Regions from separate parts of the Lactobacillus acidophilus genome, predicted to be linked through region 2. Evidence: predicted binding sites of a transcription regulator. Region 2 holds the regulator's gene; each other region holds the start of a gene.
What was found. Region 2 encodes NrdR, which represses ribonucleotide reductase genes. Its sites were predicted from a motif close to ACACNATATATNGTGT; they were not measured.

Region 1 (4,884 bases), 600 kb from region 2:
ACAAGCTGTAGTGATAGTGGTTAGGATCATCTTTTTCCCATTTAGCACATAAATCATGCATCTTCTTAACAATCTCTACAGTAAAATCATGAGCTTCCCTGTTGTGTTCCCAGTTAGAACCATAAAAGACAGTTCCTACTTCATAAAGACCTATATAGCCAAGAGAAATAGTTGCACGACCGTTCTTAAATAGATCATTAACATTACCATCTTCTGCCAAACGTTTACCAAAAGCACCGTATTGGTAAAGAATTGGTGCATTAACTGGTTTAGCTTCAGTTACACGATGTGCCTTAAATTTTAATGCTTCATGACAAGTTTGCATTCTAACATTGAAGATCTTCCAGAAAAGATCCATATCGCCATGACTTTCCATAGCAATTCTCGGTAAGTTCACGGTAACTACACCTAAGTTCATTCTCCCTGAATTTACTTCTTGACCGTTTTCATCTTTCCAGCCTTGTAAAAATGAACGGCAACCCATTGGACATTTAAATGAACCAGTGATCTTCTTGATCATATCGTAGTTTAATACATCTGGGTACATTCTCTTAGTTGAACATTCAATAGCCAGCTGCTTAACATCATAATTAGGATCGCCAGGGTGCAAATTCAAGCCTTTTTTAATAGTAAATAATAACTTAGGGAAAATAGCGGTTCTGTGTTCCTTACCTAATCCAGCAATTCTAATTCTTAAAATATCTTTCTGAATTTCTTTTTCAATCCATGATGTACCAAGACCGAAACCTAAACTAGTAAATGGAGTTTGACCTTGGCTTGAAAACATAGTGTTAATCTCGTATTCAAGACTTTGCATTGCATCATAAATATCTTTTTTAGTACGCTTCTTAGCAAAAGCCTCTGCCTTTTCTTCATCATCGATTAAGTCTCTAGCATCCTTTAAATGCTTCTCATAATTCTTTTGAGCAAAAGGAGCTAAAACTTGGTCGGCACGGTCAAATGAACAACCTCCATATTGACTAGAAGCTACGTTAGTAATAATTTGAGCTACTTGACTAGTGGCTACACCAATAGAATTAGGACTTTCCATGTAGGCATTACCAATCTTAAAGCCATTAGTAAGCATTTCTTTAAAGTCGATTAAACAGCAATTAGACATAGGTGAAAGAGGTGTGTAGTCTAAGTCATGCCAGTGAATATCGCCGCGAAGATGGGCTTTAGCAATATGTTCCGGCATCATAGTTAAACCTACGGTTTTACCAACTGTACCAGCAGTTAAATCACGCTGTGTGCTGAAGACATCACTATCTTTATTAGCATTTTCATTAACAATCGTTGGATCTTTGTGAACTAATCTTTCCAAACGATTCTTGGTATCAGTTTGACTCAACCACTTTTTTTCATCTGCTTTACGATAAGAAACATATTTCTTAGCAGCTTCAATATAGCCTAATTCGTTTAAACTTACTCTAAATGCATCCGCAACATCTTGTGCTGAGACAATTTTTTCATCAAGTTTATTGACAATTTTACTTAGAATTACAGCCTTAACATCATCTAAGCCAAGTGCGTGAATAACCATTTCTAATTTAAATAATTCAAAAGGATACTTGGCTCCATCACGTTTAACGAATTTAACCGGTGTATCTAATTCTTGATCGACTTCTTGCTTTAACATAAAGACCACTCCTCAAAACTTATGCTTCAATATTACCATAAAGCACAACATCTTGTATTCTATACATATAGAGGCATCTATACCTTGTATAAAGCAAATGACCGGTATTAAAAGCTTTTGAAGCACAAAAAAAGTTTGGAAAGAAATTTTTCCCAAACTTTTTGAAATATTTTTACTATTATTTGTTCTTCTTAAAGTATTGACCCTTATTTACTTCATAGTACTTCTTGTATCTTGCGAAGTAATTATGGAACATATACTTCATCAAAAGCCAACGTTTAAGGCTGCGATCTTTATCATAAAAAACAGTTGTACCATAGCGGCCTTCATGAATTAATTCTTCTGCAGTGTCTTTTGCTTCATTTTCGAATGCATATTCCTTGAAGATTTTAACTGGAACACCCATCCATAAAACATGCTTAGACTTCAATTTATTACCGTAAACTGTCTTTTTGTCACTCAAGTTATCTTCAACATAATCATCAATGTACCACTTAGCTAAGTTGTAACCATTCAAAGTTACGTAAAAACTTGAACGACCTTGACGTAAATTGATTTCGAAGAACTTGTATTGGCCATCACGTTCATCGTACTTGATATCAAAGTTAGCCATACCAGTGTAGTTTAACTTTTCAAGGAATGATTGAACTTGTTCATACAATTTTTCATCGTATGCTGGCAAGATAGTCATGTAGTTACCGATTGATTGTGGAGTTGGATCTTCCAAAAGTGGGTGACCCAAGCACATCATTTTAACTTGGTGATTCTTATCAACATAAGCATTCAAAGTTCTCATGTTTGAATCATCGCCAGGGATAAAGTCTTGTAAAATAAGATCTTCAGTATAACCGTGAGTATAAATTTTAGTTACAATGTCCTCAAATTCGTTTTCATCATGAAGAGTAAAAGTCTTCTTACGGCCTTCAAATTGGCAGTTAAGCCATGAAACTGGGTCTTCTGGTTTAAGTTCTACTGGGAATTGGAAAGGTACATCCTTATATTTTCCTGACTTGTAATCATCCATAGTAATGATCTTAGTCTTAGGATATGGCAAACCATATTCTTCAGCTACTTCATAGAAGCCTTCCTTAGAGATCAATTTTTCAAGCAAGTCATATTCAATGTAAGGTACGATAAATACCTTGCTCAATTCATCCTTATGCTTGGAAAGAAGCTCTGCATAACCATCACCACAAGCAATCAAAATGACTGGTTCCTTGTGATCCTTGTAGATTTCCATCTTCTTGCGCATAACGTCCATAAATGTTGGATCTGCGCTAAAACCATGATGAAGTTCTACATCAACAATTTTGGAATAACGAGTTGCAGCAAGCTGTACATCAGCAAGCGCCTTAACACGAATACCATAGGCTTCATTAAATGAACGAGCCATACCATAAACATTAATATCACTACCAAGTAAAATTGGCGTAAATTCTTTAGTCATTATCCTCAATAATCCCCTAACTTAAAGTAACTTTCCCTGGCTAATTAAATTAGCAACTTCAGGTTGAACATGTTGGTACTTCTTAACAGTATTTTCGTAATCAACGAAGAACAACTTGTACCAAACAAGGAAGGTGTAGATAGCCCAGATTTGTCTTCTGTGTGAGCCGTCACCTTCGTAGTTATCATCAAGAAGCTTGATGATCTTCTTTTGATCGAAGATATCATTAACAAATTCTTCTTCAAACAAACTACGTACTTGCTTGTAAAAGCGTGGTTCTTTAAGCCATTGCTTAATTGGAGTTGGGAAACCAAGTTTTGGACGCTTTGCCCATTCATCTGGTAAAACCTTTTCTGAAGCCTTACGAAGTGCATACTTGGTATCATGACGGTTAACTAAGTACTTAGTTGGAATTGAGTTAGCAAGTTCTGCAATCTTCTTATCAAGGTATGGAACACGTACTTCAAGTGAATGAGCCATTGAAATCTTGTCAGCTTTTTGTTCAATATCGTTAAGCATAAAGTGGTGCAAATCGATATATTGCATTTGCTTAACATTATCAATACCCTTAACCTTCTTAAAGTCCTTTTGGTAAATACCATTAACAGTCAACTTATTACGGTAAGTTGGTTGTAAGATGCTGTTAGCATCCTTGGAAGTGAAAATAGTTGGATAATCCATATCATAAATTACTGATTGACCAACGTAGAATTCACTTGGTTCAGCCAAGTTAGTATACATATGAACTTTACCTGGGAAATTAGGCATTTTCTTAATCTTGTGAGCCAACTTAACTTGCTTGTTCTTAGGCAATTTCTTAAGTTCGCTAGTGAAGACCTTAATAACGTCGTTATGAGTATGCATACCATAGTTAACATAGCCAGCAAACAATTCGTCCGCACCTTCACCAGAAAGCGCAACAGTAACGTGCTTACGTGCTAACTTACACAAGTACCATAATGGAATAATTGATGGGTTAGCATCAGGCTCATCCATGTGATATTGCATTTCTGGGAAATCTCTCATTGCTTCATCAGCGTCAACCTTTTCTGAGAAGAATTTCCAGTGATTGATGTCAGCTAAAGCCTTTGCCTTTGATGCTTCATCATAAGTTGAATCATCAAAACTTACTGAGAATACGTCATCTGGGTTAAGCAAACTGGTTAAGTATGATGAATCGATACCTTCTGACAAGAATGCACCAACCTTAACATCAGCATTTCTATATAAATCAACAGTTTCCTTTAAATCATCATTGATACGCTTTAAAGTTTCCTCAAAGCTTAAACTGTTTTCCTTATATTCAGCATCCCAGTATTGATGGGTCTTCATTTCGCCATCTTTATATTCAAACCAGTGGCCTGCTGGGAATCGATAAACACCCTTAAAGAAAGTTTCTTCAAGATCATTATATTGATTCATTAAATATGGCTTAACTGCTTCTACGTTCAATTCACGCTTAAATTTAGGATATTCCAAGAAACTCTTAAGTTCTGAACCTACAAGAAGGTGACCATCTTGATTGCTATAATACATTGGTTTAATACCAAAGAAGTCGCGAGCACCATAAAGAGTCTTGTTGTTGTCATCCCAAATAAGGAAGGCGAACATTCCACGTACACGCTTAAGAAGGCCATCCATTCCCCATTCCTCATAACCATGGAGCAATACTTCAGTATCAGCCTTTGTAGTGAATGTGTGACCTGCTTTAATCAATTCTTCTCTTAATGGCTTAAAATTATAAATTTCCCCATTAAAGATAATCGCTCTAGTTTTATCTTCGTTATAAATCGGTTGG
Region 2 (4,884 bases):
GTAAATCTATTAAATGAAGACGTTTTTTAGCTGCTCTTTTTCTATCTTGTGCCACTTTAGCTTGTGTAGGTGCATAACGAACATCAATTACTTTACCGTTTAAAAATAATTGTGGAGCATACCCTGCCATTACCTTGCTAGGATTACGTTTTTGCGAATAAAATTCGTATAATCCAGACATACTGTTCTTAATCATTTTTTGATCAATCTTGGCTTTATTGGCTTGAAGAAAGGCATTAATATCAGGATCTTGCAAAACTTGATTTAAGATATCTTCTTTACTGCCCAAATTACGCTCTTTTACAATTTTTTTAATCACGTTTCCAATTGGTTCCACAATTTTCACCTACTTTTTATTATTTAAGTCCTTAAATAAATTTTTCAATTGTTCAGTGGACATCCCAGCATCTTTCTTAGCTTTTTTCTTGCTCCAATCGGTACCTTTTTCCACCCGTTTAGGCTGAAAATTACGTGTCACACGCTGTTTTTTGCCAAAACTGTCACGTCGCTTTTTCACATATTGTAAAGCTTGAGTTGCTGTGGCGACACCATGTTGCAGCCAATCATTAGCAATTTTATAAGCAAGATTTGAACTAATCACCGTATCATATGTCAAACAGGTATAAGTCAAAATATTAATCAAATCTTCTGGCAATCCATATTGTGTATGTAAATTATTAATAATTTGCTTTTCGTTTGCACTGGTAATACCGCCTTTTTGCGTTTTAAGCTTATACAAAAATTCAGCAGGTGAATTCTCATTAGCTTCTTTTAAGAGCTTTCGATCACCATCGTCCATACCTTTAATAGCAGCCAGTGCCTTTTCTTGTCCTTGACTCAATTGTTTTTGAACATTTTCTCTGGTGCTCATGCGCTTATAGTTTTCAGCTATGGTATTGCTAATATCACGCATATTTAATGTATATGAGCCATGAAGACAAGGTAAACTCTCATCTACAAATTCTTTTTCGGTTAAGCCATATGTCTGCATCAGACCACGAATTTGATTTTTCTTTGCATCGACTTCACTTGCAGGAATCTGATAAATTTCATATTGATCTTTGATTACATCCCAATCAATAGAGTCACGATCATTAACCTTGGCTTCTTTTACCTCATACGATTGATTCTCTTGTGCTGCTTGCATTACATCATTGGACGGAGTAATTGCTTCATCTCCAGGTAAACGAAAAACATCAAAAAATGTAGCAGACACATCCCGCGCATTTTTGATCGCTCTTTCTTTCAACTTAGTTTCTTGAGCAAAATTATGACTCAAATTATGAAAAGTAGTAACCCCTACTTTTTCTTTGAGTAAACTAGCCAGCAAAGGAGTAGAAAAGAAATTATCTGAGCTAGGTATCTTCAATAATTTAAAAACCAAAATATTATTAAAGACATTATCAGATAAATATGTTTGAACTAATCCCACAGCTTCAAGTTTGTGCAATGAATTAAACATTTGCTTCAAACTACAATCTAATTGTTCTTGCAGTGAATAAATTCCTTTAGCTTCTGAAATCATGCCATACGGATCATAATCATTGACTAAAGTATGATATAAAGATACTGCGACAGCCCCAACTAATGGTTGATATAACTTGATTAATATTTTTTCATCTTCTGGAAAAAGAGTAATTTGATTGGCTACATAGTAAAGATGCTTGGGATCAGAAGTCTCAAACATAATTAATTACCCTTTTCCTTTTTAGCCATCATATCTTCCATTGTCTTCATGAAGCTAGACATGTCTTTAAATTCACGATAAATCGAGGCAAAACGAATGTATGCTACATCATCTAAATCTGCCAAATCATCCATAACATATTGACCGATCTTTTTAGATGAAATTTCACTAACACCTTGTTTTCTTACCTTATTCTCAACTTGGTCAACAAGATGTTCAAATTGTTCACTACTAATAGGTCGCTTTTGGCCTGCAGCCATAACACCATGAAGAATCTTTTTACGACTAAATGGTTCACGCGTTCCATCATTTTTAACTACTAATAATGGTGCTGTTTCAATTCTTTCAAAAGTAGTAAAACGAAAACCACAATTTTCACACTCTCTGCGTCGTCTGATTGCACGGTTTTCATCACTAGGACGTGAATCAATAACGCGGGAGGCATTTTGATGACAATTTGGACATTCCATAGCTATCCCTCTTCTTTGATTTTAATTAATAATTGTTCTAGTTTATTTTCTAGTTCTTCTATTGTACCAGTATTTGCAATCACGAAATCAGCCATTTGCGCTTTTTTATTAAGTGGCATCTGACTTTTGATTCTCATTTTTGCTTCTTCATCAGTTAAATTATTTCTTTGCTTTAATCGATTAATTTGAGTAGCTTCTGGCAAAGTAATTACCAAAACTCCGTTCGCAATTTTCTTTTTATCTAAATTAGACTCAAAGTAAACCGGTGCATCAAGAATAACAATGTCTTTATCTTGGTACATTTTAATCTTTTGTATTGTTTTATCGAAAATTAACGGATGAGTCAACTGATTTAGTTTATTTAATGCGGTTGGGTCACTAAAAACTAATTGTCCCAGCTTTTTACGATTAATTGTTTGATCACTATTTAAATATTCTGTACCAAAATTATCTTTAATTGCTTGCCATGAAGCATTTTTAGGTTTCATTAAATCATGAGCAATTTGGTCACAATCAACAACTGGAATATTTTTATTCTTAAAAAATTGATCAGCGGTACTCTTTCCTGTAGCAATTCCGCCAGTTAATGCTAAAACATATGTCATTTATAAATCACCTGACAATGAGGACAAAATGTTGTTCCTCTTCCCGACACTTTAATCTTTTCAAAAATATTGCCACAACGTGGACACTCTTCGCCTACATGCCCATACACTTGTAGCATTTCTTGATAACCACCAACTTCTCCATTAGCATCTAGATAACTATGGACAGTTGTCCCCCGTTTTTCGATTGCTAGCGCAATTGTTTGATTAATGTTTTCCCATAAACCAGCTACTTTTTTAGCAGGAATCTTATTAGCAATACTTAATGGATGAATTTTACTTTGCCATAAAGTTTCATCGACATAAATATTACCTAATCCTGCCACCGTAGTTTGATCGAGTAAAACGTTTTTGATATTTTTATGTTTCTTTTTTAGATTATCGATTAAATATTGTTGACTAAACTCAGACGTATTAGGTTCGGGCCCTAATTTCTTTATCCCTGTCACTTGACGTTCAGTGCCAGTAATGATTAACTGCATTCGCCCAAATTTACGAACGTCATTATACCGCAATGCAGTCTTATCTGTAAAAACAAACTCTACATGATCATGCTTATCTTTTGGCGCATCTTCAGTAGTTAGATGATATTTCCCCTCCATGCGCAAATGCGATACAATCGTCAAATTATCGCTTAATCGAATAAGCAAATATTTGGCGTAACGATCAATTCCAATGATTTTTTTACCAGGTAATTCCTTCAAAAATTCATCATGATCTGTAGCCACAATCGTTGGATACCATAAAACTACCTTTTCAATCGTCTTGCCTTTAATTAAAGGCAATAATGTTCTACGAACTGTCTCAACTTCAGGCATCTCGGGCATTTTATCACCTACTTTGCATCATACCAATTGTGTCCCCAACCTGAATCGGCAATTAAAGGAACATCCAATTTAACTGCTGATTGCATTATTTCTGGAACAATCTTCTTAATTGTTTCAAGTTCATCTTTTGGAACATCAAAAATTAATTCGTCGTGAACCTGAATTACCATTTTAGTTTTAAGATGCAATTCATCAAGTTTCTTTTGCATATTAATCATCGCAATCTTAATAATATCGGCCGCAGACCCTTGAATTGGTGAATTAATTGCTGTTCTTTCCGCAAATGAACGGACAGTGAATTTTTTAGCATGGATATCTGGCAAATATCTACGTCTATGCATAATAGTTTCGGCATAGCCCTTTTCACGTGCTTCTTGGACTGCCTTATCCATATAGTCCTTGATTTGAGGATATTGTTCAAAGTAATTATCAATAAATTCTTTGGCACGCTTTCTAGAAATGCCTAAATTCTTTGACAAACCATAATCTGAAATTCCGTAAACGATACCGAAGTTAACGGCCTTAGCGTGACGACGCATAAGTGGCGTTACTTCATCTGGTGAGTCCAAATGGAAAATCCTCATTGCGGTATGAGCGTGAATGTCATAGCCAGTCTTGAAGGCTTCTTGCATGTTTTGATCACCTGAAACATGGGCTAAAACACGAAGTTCAACTTGTGAATAGTCGCAAGAAAAGATATAGCCATCAGGTTCACTAGGTACAAAAGCCTTTCTAATTTGCTTACCCTCTTCTGTACGAGTAGGGATATTCTGCAAGTTAGGATCAACACTAGATAAACGTCCAGTAGCTGTTAAAGTTTGCAGATAACGGGTGTGAACACGACCATCTCGTTGAATTACATCAAGTAATCCCTTAACATAAGTAGATTGAATTTTGGCAATTTGACGATAATCCAAAATCTCGCTCACGATTGGACTCTGTGTTTTTAATTGATCAAGGACTTCAACGGAAGTTGAGTAACCTGTCTTTGTCTTTTTCAATACTGGTAAATTCAATTTTTCAAATAAAATATGACCTAATTGCTTAGGAGAATTTAAATTGAATTCTTCGCCAGCTTGTTTATAAATTTTGTCTTCAAGTTCCTTTAATTTAACGGCAAATTCATTTTGCAATTCAATTAATGTACTTGCTTCCACCTTGATACCATTAATTTCCATTTTAGCCAAAACACGAGCAGTTGGAATCTCAATGGTTTCAAACAAATCATCTTGTTCATGTTCTTTGAGTTGTTTAAGTAACTCTGGTTTAAGTTTTTCAATTACACATACTTTAGC
Region 3 (4,884 bases), 140 kb from region 2:
TAAAGCCTCCACTTTATTAATGCGGTTACATTTAAATCTATAGTAACAGTAATTTTTATATAGGTTACTTTAAAAATAAGCATCTTTATTTTAGATGCTTATTTTTAGTTAATTTTTCTTTTTCTTGTTGATGAATGAGCCTAATGCCGTGATTGTTGCAGCAATACTTGCTAAAACAAATGCCTATAGTAATGAGGTTAGTTTTATCTTCACCGGTTTCTGGAAGTCCAACTTCTTTTGTGGTTTCAGTTGCAGTTACAGTTTCATTTTTTACTTCTGCTTTCGGTTTAGTTGTTGTTTCACCAGATTTCTCGGTTACAGGAGTAGGAGTTACCGTAGACTTGGAAGAAGTTACTTCTTTTTGATTTTTTTCGATTACATTTTCAGGAAGTGGAGCAATAGCTTCTTCTTCTGTTGATTCTTCTCCAGCTGGTGTTTCATTTTCATCTGTACCATCTGGATCCAGTACATCTACAGTTAATGGAGGAGTAAAATCTTCTGTATTGTCAGGAGTTTCCTCTGGTTTAGGTTGTGGAGCAGGAGTATCTGGAGTTGGATTTTCAGGCTCTGGCTCTGGCTCAGGGTCAGGCTTAGGCTTCGGCTTCGGTTCGGGATCTGGTTTAGGCTCAGGCTTAGGCTTTTCAGGTTCTTCAATTTCTACGAATGGCGGTGTTAAGTCCCAACGGTGTGTTTCACCACTAACAGTAACTTTGTTACCAATAATATTACCGTCAATATTAACAGCATTTGTAATATGAGCGTTGGTTGCTAGAACACTTCCCAAATGGTAGTCTCTAGCAAAATGTAATTTATTAACATCTGTACCGAAGTTCCAGAGCAATTTATTAAATTGAGTTGGAGTTTCAGAAGAACCACCAATATTATTACCATCAGCATATTCCAGTACGAGGTGAGTTTGAACTGTTAAATCTCCACCTTGAATATTAGTTACATTTAAAATAATCATTGGAGCTTCAGCACCAGCAGGAATACCTTTGATCGTAATATTACGTTTGTCGCCTGAAAGGTGTGCGGCATCAATTGTTACGTAAATAGGTTCCTTATTGTCGCCAGCATTCTTTATAGCTTCAGAAACATCGATCCAACTATTGTCAGTACTAAAATCGGCTTTAACTCCTTCAGTCTGTGCTTGACTAGCCCAGTTATCTGACTTTTGACTTAATTTATCTAGTTCGCCTTGAATATTAATTTTTTGATCAGCTTGAACAATGTGGTTATAAGGAATATCTACTTTTCTCCAGTCAGGTTTTTCAGCAGTTCCATAGTTAACTTCAATTGCTCCATCATTCTCAAATGAACGGTATTCAATGTCTGGTCCAAAGATGACTACTTTGTTGTCACCGTCGATTTTGTTAAGTCCATTGAGATTGCCAACATAGTGGATATCACCGTTGGTTAAATTATTGGTTGCATTTGAATTGGTACCAAAATTTGTACCAGAAAGTTTATCTGTAGCAATATTACCTGCAATACGACCATTTTGAGTCACTTCATTACCGAAAATATGGAAGATACCAGCGATACCTAAAGGATGTTTATTTGCCAAATCTTTAATATGATTTGCCAATTCTTCCTTGGTCATTTCATTAATATTTGGTTTATCTTTTTTATTTGTATCTTCTTTAGAAGTAGTATTTTTGTTCACTTCTGCTTCAGTATTAGTCGAATTTGTATCTTCGGTAGAAGTATTAATATTATTATTTTGAGATACATTTTCTTCAGATTTTGAATTTACATCTTCAACTGGAGTAGTACTTTCAGCTTCTTCTGTTTGAACTGGTTGCTCAGTATTAACAGATGTTACTGGATCTGTTTTTTCTTGAGTAGATACATCTGTATCAGTTTGCACAGTAGTTGTAGTACTATCATCAGTATTTTCAGAGTAATTAGCTGAAACTCCAGTATTATCAGTAGTTAAAGTGTCTGCTGTATTATTTTCTACAGGGACACTTTCTTCTACTACTGAAGTTGTATCATCTGTCATTTCATTTTGAATTGCTTCAGAGGCTGCTGAGACAATTGGCGCACTAGGACCAGCTAGTATGCCGAAACTTAATAACACTGCAACAGCACCCTTAGCCAATTTGCGAATAGCAAATTGCGTCTTCTTTGTCTTAACCATTTTAGTACCTCCGTAGTACATAATAATATATCCTTTTCCTTCCTTGTATACATTATATGACACGGTGTCATATATAAAAATAAAAATAAAAGCGTTTTAAAAAAAACTTAACAAATATAAAATTATGGTATTAACGCAAATCAAAAAAATGTCAATCCTTGTATTTAATTTTGAGTCTACTATACTAGATAACGATGCTTTTTAAATAAAAGAGCGGATAAGGCACAATATATAGTATATTGTGAACCTAAAATAAAAAGGGAGTAGTTTGTATAATGGAAAGACATGAGAATTATTTTGTTTGGCTGTTTAATCAATTAAAGGGGTGGCCAGTACAGAACTATTGTTTATGGTTTTTTGCATTCGGTTTTCAATTAGCCTTACTTATTCAAGCCAAAGTTACGAGTGTAACTTTAATCACTTTCATCGGGACTCTTTTGGGAACACTTTGTGTTCTTGCAATTAATGCAACTAAAGCAATTAATGGATGGTTAGGATTGGTTTCAGCAGCATGTTTCATTTATGCTGGTTGGTCAGCCAAGAATTATCTTTCCATTTTTGAACAAATTGCTTACATTGCAACTTTGGATTTACCTGTTATTATCTCAGTTAGATCATGGAATGATGATACTAAGAACCACTTGAGAAAGTTCGGTGCTAAAGAATGGGTCATCGCCATTGTTGGTACATTTTTGGTTTATCTAGTATCAGGTTACTTAATTGGTAAATTTACTAATGATCCACGTCCATGGGTAGATGCAATTAGTTTTGCTATTTCACTTACTGCCGGAATTATGTGCTTTATGCGTTATAACAACCAATACTTCTGGTGGACAGCAAGTGGTATCTTCCAACTTATTCTTTGGGGTATTACTTATGCACAAGGAGATGCCAACTTGGCTATGGCTATTAATTCTTTGATTTATGTAATTAATGATGTTTTGGCATTTACTGTTTCACCTTGGTTTAACATGGGACGTCGTAGAGCCGGGCTTAAAGAAATTAGTAAGTAAAATCGAATAATATATTAATTAAAGAGCTATCGATATTTCGGTAGCTCTTTTTGCATACAAAACCATAAGTAATATCTAAAAATAGTTAATTAAAAATCAAAGTGACACTATGTCTCTTATGAAATGAAAACTTCCACTGTAAAATTTATATCGAGAAATCTGTAAAAAGTTAAGAATATATATAAATAAGAAAACTTATAAAGACTTAAAAATAAAATTGTTAAGAAAATTTTAAGAGACATTATGTCACTATAAAAAGAAAATGCTTTCAAATATAATTATAAGCATAAAGATGTATAAATTCTTATATGTATATATGTATTTTTTGATGGAGAATAAAACATGGTACATGAAAAAAAGAAGATGAGAAAAAATCATAAGAAGATAACCCACAAGGGTAAAAAGATAACCACGGGGGCCGCTTCCGTATTACTTGGAGCTGGAATTGTGGTAGGAGCAAATGCTCGTCCTGTCAAAGCTACAAGCTCACGCGAAGATGAAATTACTGAGGTAGATACTATTAATGTGATTAGTAGTGAAACTGAAAAAGCAGATGTAGAGCAAAGAACAGATACTACTGAAACTGTAGAAACAGAAGGTAATGTGGATAATACAAATACGGAAGTTTCTGTACCTATAGATGAAACAATTAATACTGAAGCTCAAGCTGCAAACAATACAACACAGGTTGAATCAACTGTAGAAGATACAACACAAGAAGAGACTACAGAAACGCAACAAAATCCTTCAGTGGATAATCAAGAGCCGGTTTTAAGTGATCCTCCTAGTGTGGAATCACCAGAAGATTCAGCTACAGAAGTTACAACTACTAAGACAACTGATGAAGTAAAAAATGCAGCTGATGAAGCCAATAAAGAAAACAAAGATAAGTTAGATGCGGAAATAAATAAGGCTGAGGATAATGGTCATACAGTAACTCAAGATGGTGACAAAGTATATAAGGCTGATGCAACTAATATCGATAAGATAATTGAAGATCTTAATCAATTTACTGCTGATCAAATTACTGATATTGAAACTAAATTAGCTAAATATAAAGAAGAACTAGAAGCGTACAAGGCTGATCAAGTAAGATACGAAGCTGAATTGAAGAATTATCAAACAGCTAAGGATGCTTATGTTAAAAAATTAGAAGAATGGGGTCTTTATAAGCCAGGCGATATTGATCCAAGTGATATTTCACAGAGTTTAATTTTAGGAGAAGAGAAAAACTCTAAAGTTGAAGTTCTAAATAAGGGAAGTGTCGTAGATGAAGGAACCGGCAGTATCTTAAATGGCTTATTGAATCATTTCTACACCATTGATGAAAAATTCGACGGCGAGTTCTTGAAGCTGCAATATACTAACTTAGAGAACATAACTTATATGGGTAAGAATATCGATAGTATTCAGATTATCTTTAGTGGTTGGAATCCTAACTATAAGGGGAAAAATGCTGATAAGAGAACTTCAGGTATTTATTTCAGTGACAAATTAACTGACGGTTTTTTCTACGTAAACAGCGATGGCGTAACCATGGAAATGATTTTGTTTGAAAATGGTAAAACCATTAACCTAGATAAAAATTCCGCATATATTACTGCTGGTTCCTTGAACAGTCAGGGTACAGGTAATGACTATATTGAAAAAGCTGAAATATTTAACAATAGTAGCGAATATGGCGGTAGTGCTGTTACATTCCAGGATTCATTCATAAGACGTCATGAT
Region 4 (4,884 bases), 420 kb from region 2:
TGCCAAACTTGGAGCTGTTGAGATAACCTTGTGTGGCAATGAAATTTGACCAGTACAAATACCAAAGACGGCTGCCAAAACCATACCAATAAAGATGGCACCAGGAACGCCTAAAATCATCAAGATAACAGTCACAAGCAAACCAAAGATGGTGATCCAAACAAGTGGATCGTGAAGTGAGCCTAAGCCAACCAAAGTTGATTTATTTGCGACGATTAATTTACCGTTTTGTAATCCTAAAAAGGCAATAAATAAACCAATACCTGATGAAATAGCAAACTTCAAGTCAGCTGGAATTGAATCAATAATCTTTTCACGTAACTTAAATAAAGTGATTAAAATGAAAATAATTGATGCAACGAATACGCTGGCTAAAGCTGTTTGCCAAGAAACGTGCATTCCCACACAAACAGTGTAAGCAAAAAAGGCATTGATACCCAGTGCTGGTGCCTCACCAATCGGGTAATTAGCAACGATACCCATAATGGCAGTACCAAGAGCACTGGCTAAGGCGGTTGCAGTAAATACAGCACCGGTGTTCATGCCGCTAGCACCTAAAACGCTAGGGTTAACAAATAAAATGTAAGACATACTAATAAAAGTAGTCAAACCAGCAATAAATTCAACTTTAACACTAGTATGGTATTTATCTAGTTGAAAATAATTTTTAATAAAATTCATAAATCTCTCTCCAAAGAATTGTTCGTGTTTTTTATTTAAAAAAGCAACTCTTATACTTTATCATTGATGTATAAAATTGTAAACACGAATTATTATCAAATCATGATAGAGCTTCATTATTATTTACTAGATAAAATTCCAGTATTGATTATTGAATTGCTTTAATTCTTAGTTTTTTAGCATTATCCTTAATTACATAAACTAAACAGATTAAGGGTGAAAGAATGTCCGCAAAACTTATTTTTTCAGATATTGATGGCACATTAATTAATGATGAACTAACAGTAACGGCTAAAACACGCGATGCAATTAGACAACAAATTATCAATGGTAATGTCTTTATACCAACCTCAGCTCGCCTACCTAAGGGAATTATGACAGCTGTAGGACAGATTCTTACAGTCTTTCCTATGATTGCCTATAATGGTGCATTAGCCCTAGATGAAACTGGTAGAGCGTTAATCACACGCTTTTTCGATGCAAAAGAAGCTGCTGAAATTTGTCGCTATGTTGAAGAACAGAATAATGGTTCAGCTTGGAATATCTACAGTGGTTACGTGTGGTATAGCTCAACAGAAGATAGTAATTTAGTTAAAAAGGAAGAAACTATTGTTGGCGTAAACTCTACTAAGGTTAATATTGATCAAATTACTAGCTTACAAGGCGTACATAAGGGCTTAATTATGGGAAAGTCTGAAGAAATCGATCGTATGCAAAAAGAACTTTCAGTCAAATATAGTGATCTTGATTTTGTAAAATCTTCGCCAACTTTATTAGAAGTTGTTTTAAAGGGCGTAAGCAAGAAGAGTGCGATTGAACTTGTAGCTCAAGAATACGGAGTAGAATTAAAAGACTGCATTGCTTTTGGCGATAACTTTAATGATGAGGCTATGCTAAAAGCGGTAGGTCATCCGTTCTTAATGGAAAATGCTCCAGAAAATTTAAAAAATCAATTCGAATCTAAAAATATTACTTTGGATAATAATCATGATGGAATTGCTGAAGTTTTACAGAAAATAAAATAGAGTATGTAAAAATGCTAGGATATTAAAATCCTAGCATTTTTGATTATTGCCTGGGAAATTAGGCTTCAATTTGAATATCGGTTGATTTATCCCAGTCCATTGGCAACTTGCCAACTTCTTTTAGTTTATCAACGATTTGATCAAGTACAATTTCGCGATCTGCTTCAGAAGACATGAAATCATATTTATCACCATCGATTACCATCTTTGGTGAATAATCATATTTTTCGTACCAAGGTTTATAGTACCGAAGTAATCTCTTATAGTAATCCTCTAAAGTTGAATCGTAACTCAATTGTTCATATGGACGGCCACGTTTTTTAATTCGTTTGATCATCGTGTCATAAGAAACGTTGATGTGAACAAGTAAGTCGGGATTTTTCTTAGGCATTCTGTCTAATTCACCCATCATGTTGTGCAAAAGTTCATAGTATGTATCTACTTCTTCAGAAGTTGCACGCCCAATGTCTGCATTCATTTGGAAGAAAAGGGCATCTTCATAGATAGAACGATCTAAAACGTTGTTATCTTGAGTCAATGCGTTTTTAATACTGTGAAAGCGTGTATTCAAGAAATATACTTGCAATAAAAATGCGTATTTTTTAGGATCTGCATAAAAAAGTGGCAATACTGGGTTATCATCAACACTTTCATAAAAAGGCTTGGTTCCTAAATATTTGGATAATATACCTGTTAAACTGGATTTACCGGCTCCAATTGGCCCGCTTAAAACAATAACTGTCATCACGTTCCTTCTTTATCATTTATGTCTATAAGTTGCCAATTTCGCGCAACTTTTCGTCGATTTCTTTTAATACCTCTTTTTGGGCATTCATGTTGGTAACAAAATCAAGCTTGTCACCGTTGATCATGATCTTAGGAGAAGCATTGTAATTTTCATACCATGGTTCATAGTACTTTAAGAGTCTGGCATAGTAATCTTTTAAACTAGGATCAGTGCTGATTTGTTCAAATGATCTACCACGCTTCTTAATTCTCTTAAGCATAGTATCGAGTGAAACATGAATGTAGATAAGTAAATCTGGTTTTTTACTTGGGTTACCAGGGGTGTCTTCCATCATGTTTTCAAGTAAATCATTATAGATCTTGAATTCTGTTGGATCAGCCACGCTACTATCGGCATTCATCTTGAAAAATAGTGCATCTTCATAAATAGAACGGTCAGATACGCTATTTTTTTCTTGAATGGCTTGATTGATTTGTGCCAAACGATGATTGAGTAGGTATGTATTAAGTAAGAAGGTGTAACGTTTCATATCCTTGTAATATAAAGGTAAAACTGGGTTACTGTCGACACCTTCATAAAATGCTTGTGTACCCAAATGTTCAGCTAAAATACTGGTTAAACTGGATTTACCGGCTCCAATTGGCCCACTTAAAACAATAACTTGAATCACATTCTTTCTACCATATATAGGGTTGCTTTAATAGTTTAGTCAATATCTGGTAGTGGCGCAAGGCTTTTTTTAATTAGCTAAAAGTTGAAAATGTCAATATGTTAGAAAGAAAAAACGGATAGGATTGAAAAAGGCTAGGCAAAAATTTGCCTAGCCTTTTTTCTGTAAATTATTGTTTTTAGTTCTTATATTTATCGTCAAGCTCTTGAGCTGCATATGTATCAACGATGACAGTTACGTCTGGGTGTTTTTGTAAGATGGATGCAGGAACTTCTTCAGTGATAGGTCCTTCGATCATTTCTTTAATGGCCTTAGCTTTCTTTTCACCGAATGCCATTAAAACAATTTTCTTTGAATCCATGATATTAGCAGTACCCATACAAATTGCGCTCTTTGGAACTTCATCTTCATTATCGAAAAAGCGTGCGTTAGCCTTAATAGTGTTTTCAGTTAATTTAACTTCGTGAGTGCCAATATCGAATGGAGTACCAGGTTCATTAAAGGCAATATGACCGTTTTGGCCGATACCTAATAATTGAATATCAATAGGATTGTCTTTAATTATTTGATCGTATTCCTTGCAGTATGCTGGAACATCCTTAGTCATGCCGTCAGGGATATAGGTTTTCTTGAATGTTTTTTTATCAAATAAGTGTTTTTGCATGAAGTAATGGTAACTTTGAGGATTATCAGGTGTTAAGCCGACATATTCATCAAGATTGATACTGGTAAGGTCATCGCAGTTAAGATCACTTTTTACCCAATTCTGGTAAAGAATTTCTGGAGTAGAACCAGTAGCTAGGCCTAAGACCTTAGCTCCATTCTTGATTCCTTTTTCAAAAATTTCAAATGCTTTAGCGCTGCCTTGAATTTTGTTTTCAGTAACAATAACTTTCATAATTAAATCCTCCTCGTTTAATGGTCTAGTCCATTATAAAATGGAATAGACCATTTTGTCAAATGGTAAAAGAAAGATTTCCAATATGGTAGAATTTGAAGTGAAGGAAGTGAACAAGGATGGATTTTGAAAAGATATCGGGTTTAGGTATAGGTACCTGGGCCATTGGCGAAGATCCAGCTAAAAGAAAAGATGAAATTGCCGCAATTCGCTATGGATTAGATAATGGATTAAATATTATTGATACTGCTGAAATGTATGGTGATGGTAAAAGTGAAGAATTAGTGGGAGAGGCAATTAAAGGCTATGATCGAAATAAATTATTTTTAATTTCAAAATTCTATCCCTTTCATGCAACACCAGAATTAGAACGTAAGAGTCTTGAAGCTAGTTTAAAAAGATTAGGCACAGACTATTTAGATTTGTACCTGTTACATTGGCGCGGTAGTCACCGCCTCTCTGACACTATTCGTGGTCTGCAAAAATTACAAAAAGAAGGTTTGATTCGTTATTGGGGTGTATCTAATTTTGATACTGCCGATATGAAAGAACTGTTTAGTGTACCGGGTGGAACAGAATGTTTTGCCAATGAAGACTTATATAATTTAAATGAGCGTGGGACTGAATTTGATCTGCAAGATTGGCAAAAGGAAAAACAAGTAAACTTTATTGGCTATTCACCATATAATTCAGGAAAGGGAAATACTATTCGTATTACCCGTAATTTGAAAATGGTAGCGCGTAATCATGGTGTTACACCGCATCAGGTTATGCTTGCTTGGACAATGCGCAATGGTAATGTTTTAACTATTCCAAAGTCTAGTAACATAAAGCATATGAAGGAAAATATTGAAGCACAAAA

Region 1: a site for NrdR is predicted at 1,682-1,697, ahead of nrdD (anaerobic ribonucleoside-triphosphate reductase). Genes of this name have one in related genera too.
Region 3: a site for NrdR is predicted at 2,366-2,381, ahead of pnuC (nicotinamide riboside transporter PnuC). Genes of this name have one in related genera too.
Region 4: a site for NrdR is predicted at 3,132-3,147, ahead of SO785_RS08860 (deoxynucleoside kinase). Genes of this name have one in related genera too.

The regions. Positions count from the first base shown of each region.
Region 1 is NZ_CP139575.1:1,650,322-1,655,205, forward strand. Features, by position in the region: gene nrdD (anaerobic ribonucleoside-triphosphate reductase) at 1-1,639, opposite strand, end outside; gene SO785_RS07940 (carboxylate--amine ligase) at 1,818-3,086, opposite strand; gene asnB (asparagine synthase (glutamine-hydrolyzing)) at 3,108-4,884, opposite strand, start outside.
Region 2 is NZ_CP139575.1:276,303-281,186, reverse strand. Features, by position in the region: gene dnaI (primosomal protein DnaI) at 1-337, opposite strand, end outside; gene SO785_RS01220 (replication initiation and membrane attachment family protein) at 347-1,687, opposite strand; gene nrdR (transcriptional regulator NrdR) at 1,690-2,157, opposite strand; gene coaE (dephospho-CoA kinase) at 2,160-2,762, opposite strand; gene mutM (bifunctional DNA-formamidopyrimidine glycosylase/DNA-(apurinic or apyrimidinic site) lyase) at 2,759-3,589, opposite strand; gene polA (DNA polymerase I) at 3,598-4,884, opposite strand, start outside.
Region 3 is NZ_CP139575.1:138,651-143,534, forward strand. Features, by position in the region: gene SO785_RS00670 (collagen-binding domain-containing protein) at 86-2,143, opposite strand; gene pnuC (nicotinamide riboside transporter PnuC) at 2,419-3,156, shown strand; gene SO785_RS00680 (mucin-binding protein) at 3,499-4,884, shown strand, end outside.
Region 4 is NZ_CP139575.1:1,831,982-1,836,865, forward strand. Features, by position in the region: gene SO785_RS08845 (NCS2 family permease) at 1-681, opposite strand, end outside; gene SO785_RS08850 (Cof-type HAD-IIB family hydrolase) at 906-1,706, shown strand; gene SO785_RS08855 (deoxynucleoside kinase) at 1,765-2,451, opposite strand; gene SO785_RS08860 (deoxynucleoside kinase) at 2,477-3,124, opposite strand; gene nagB (glucosamine-6-phosphate deaminase) at 3,303-4,022, opposite strand; gene SO785_RS08870 (aldo/keto reductase) at 4,142-4,884, shown strand, end outside.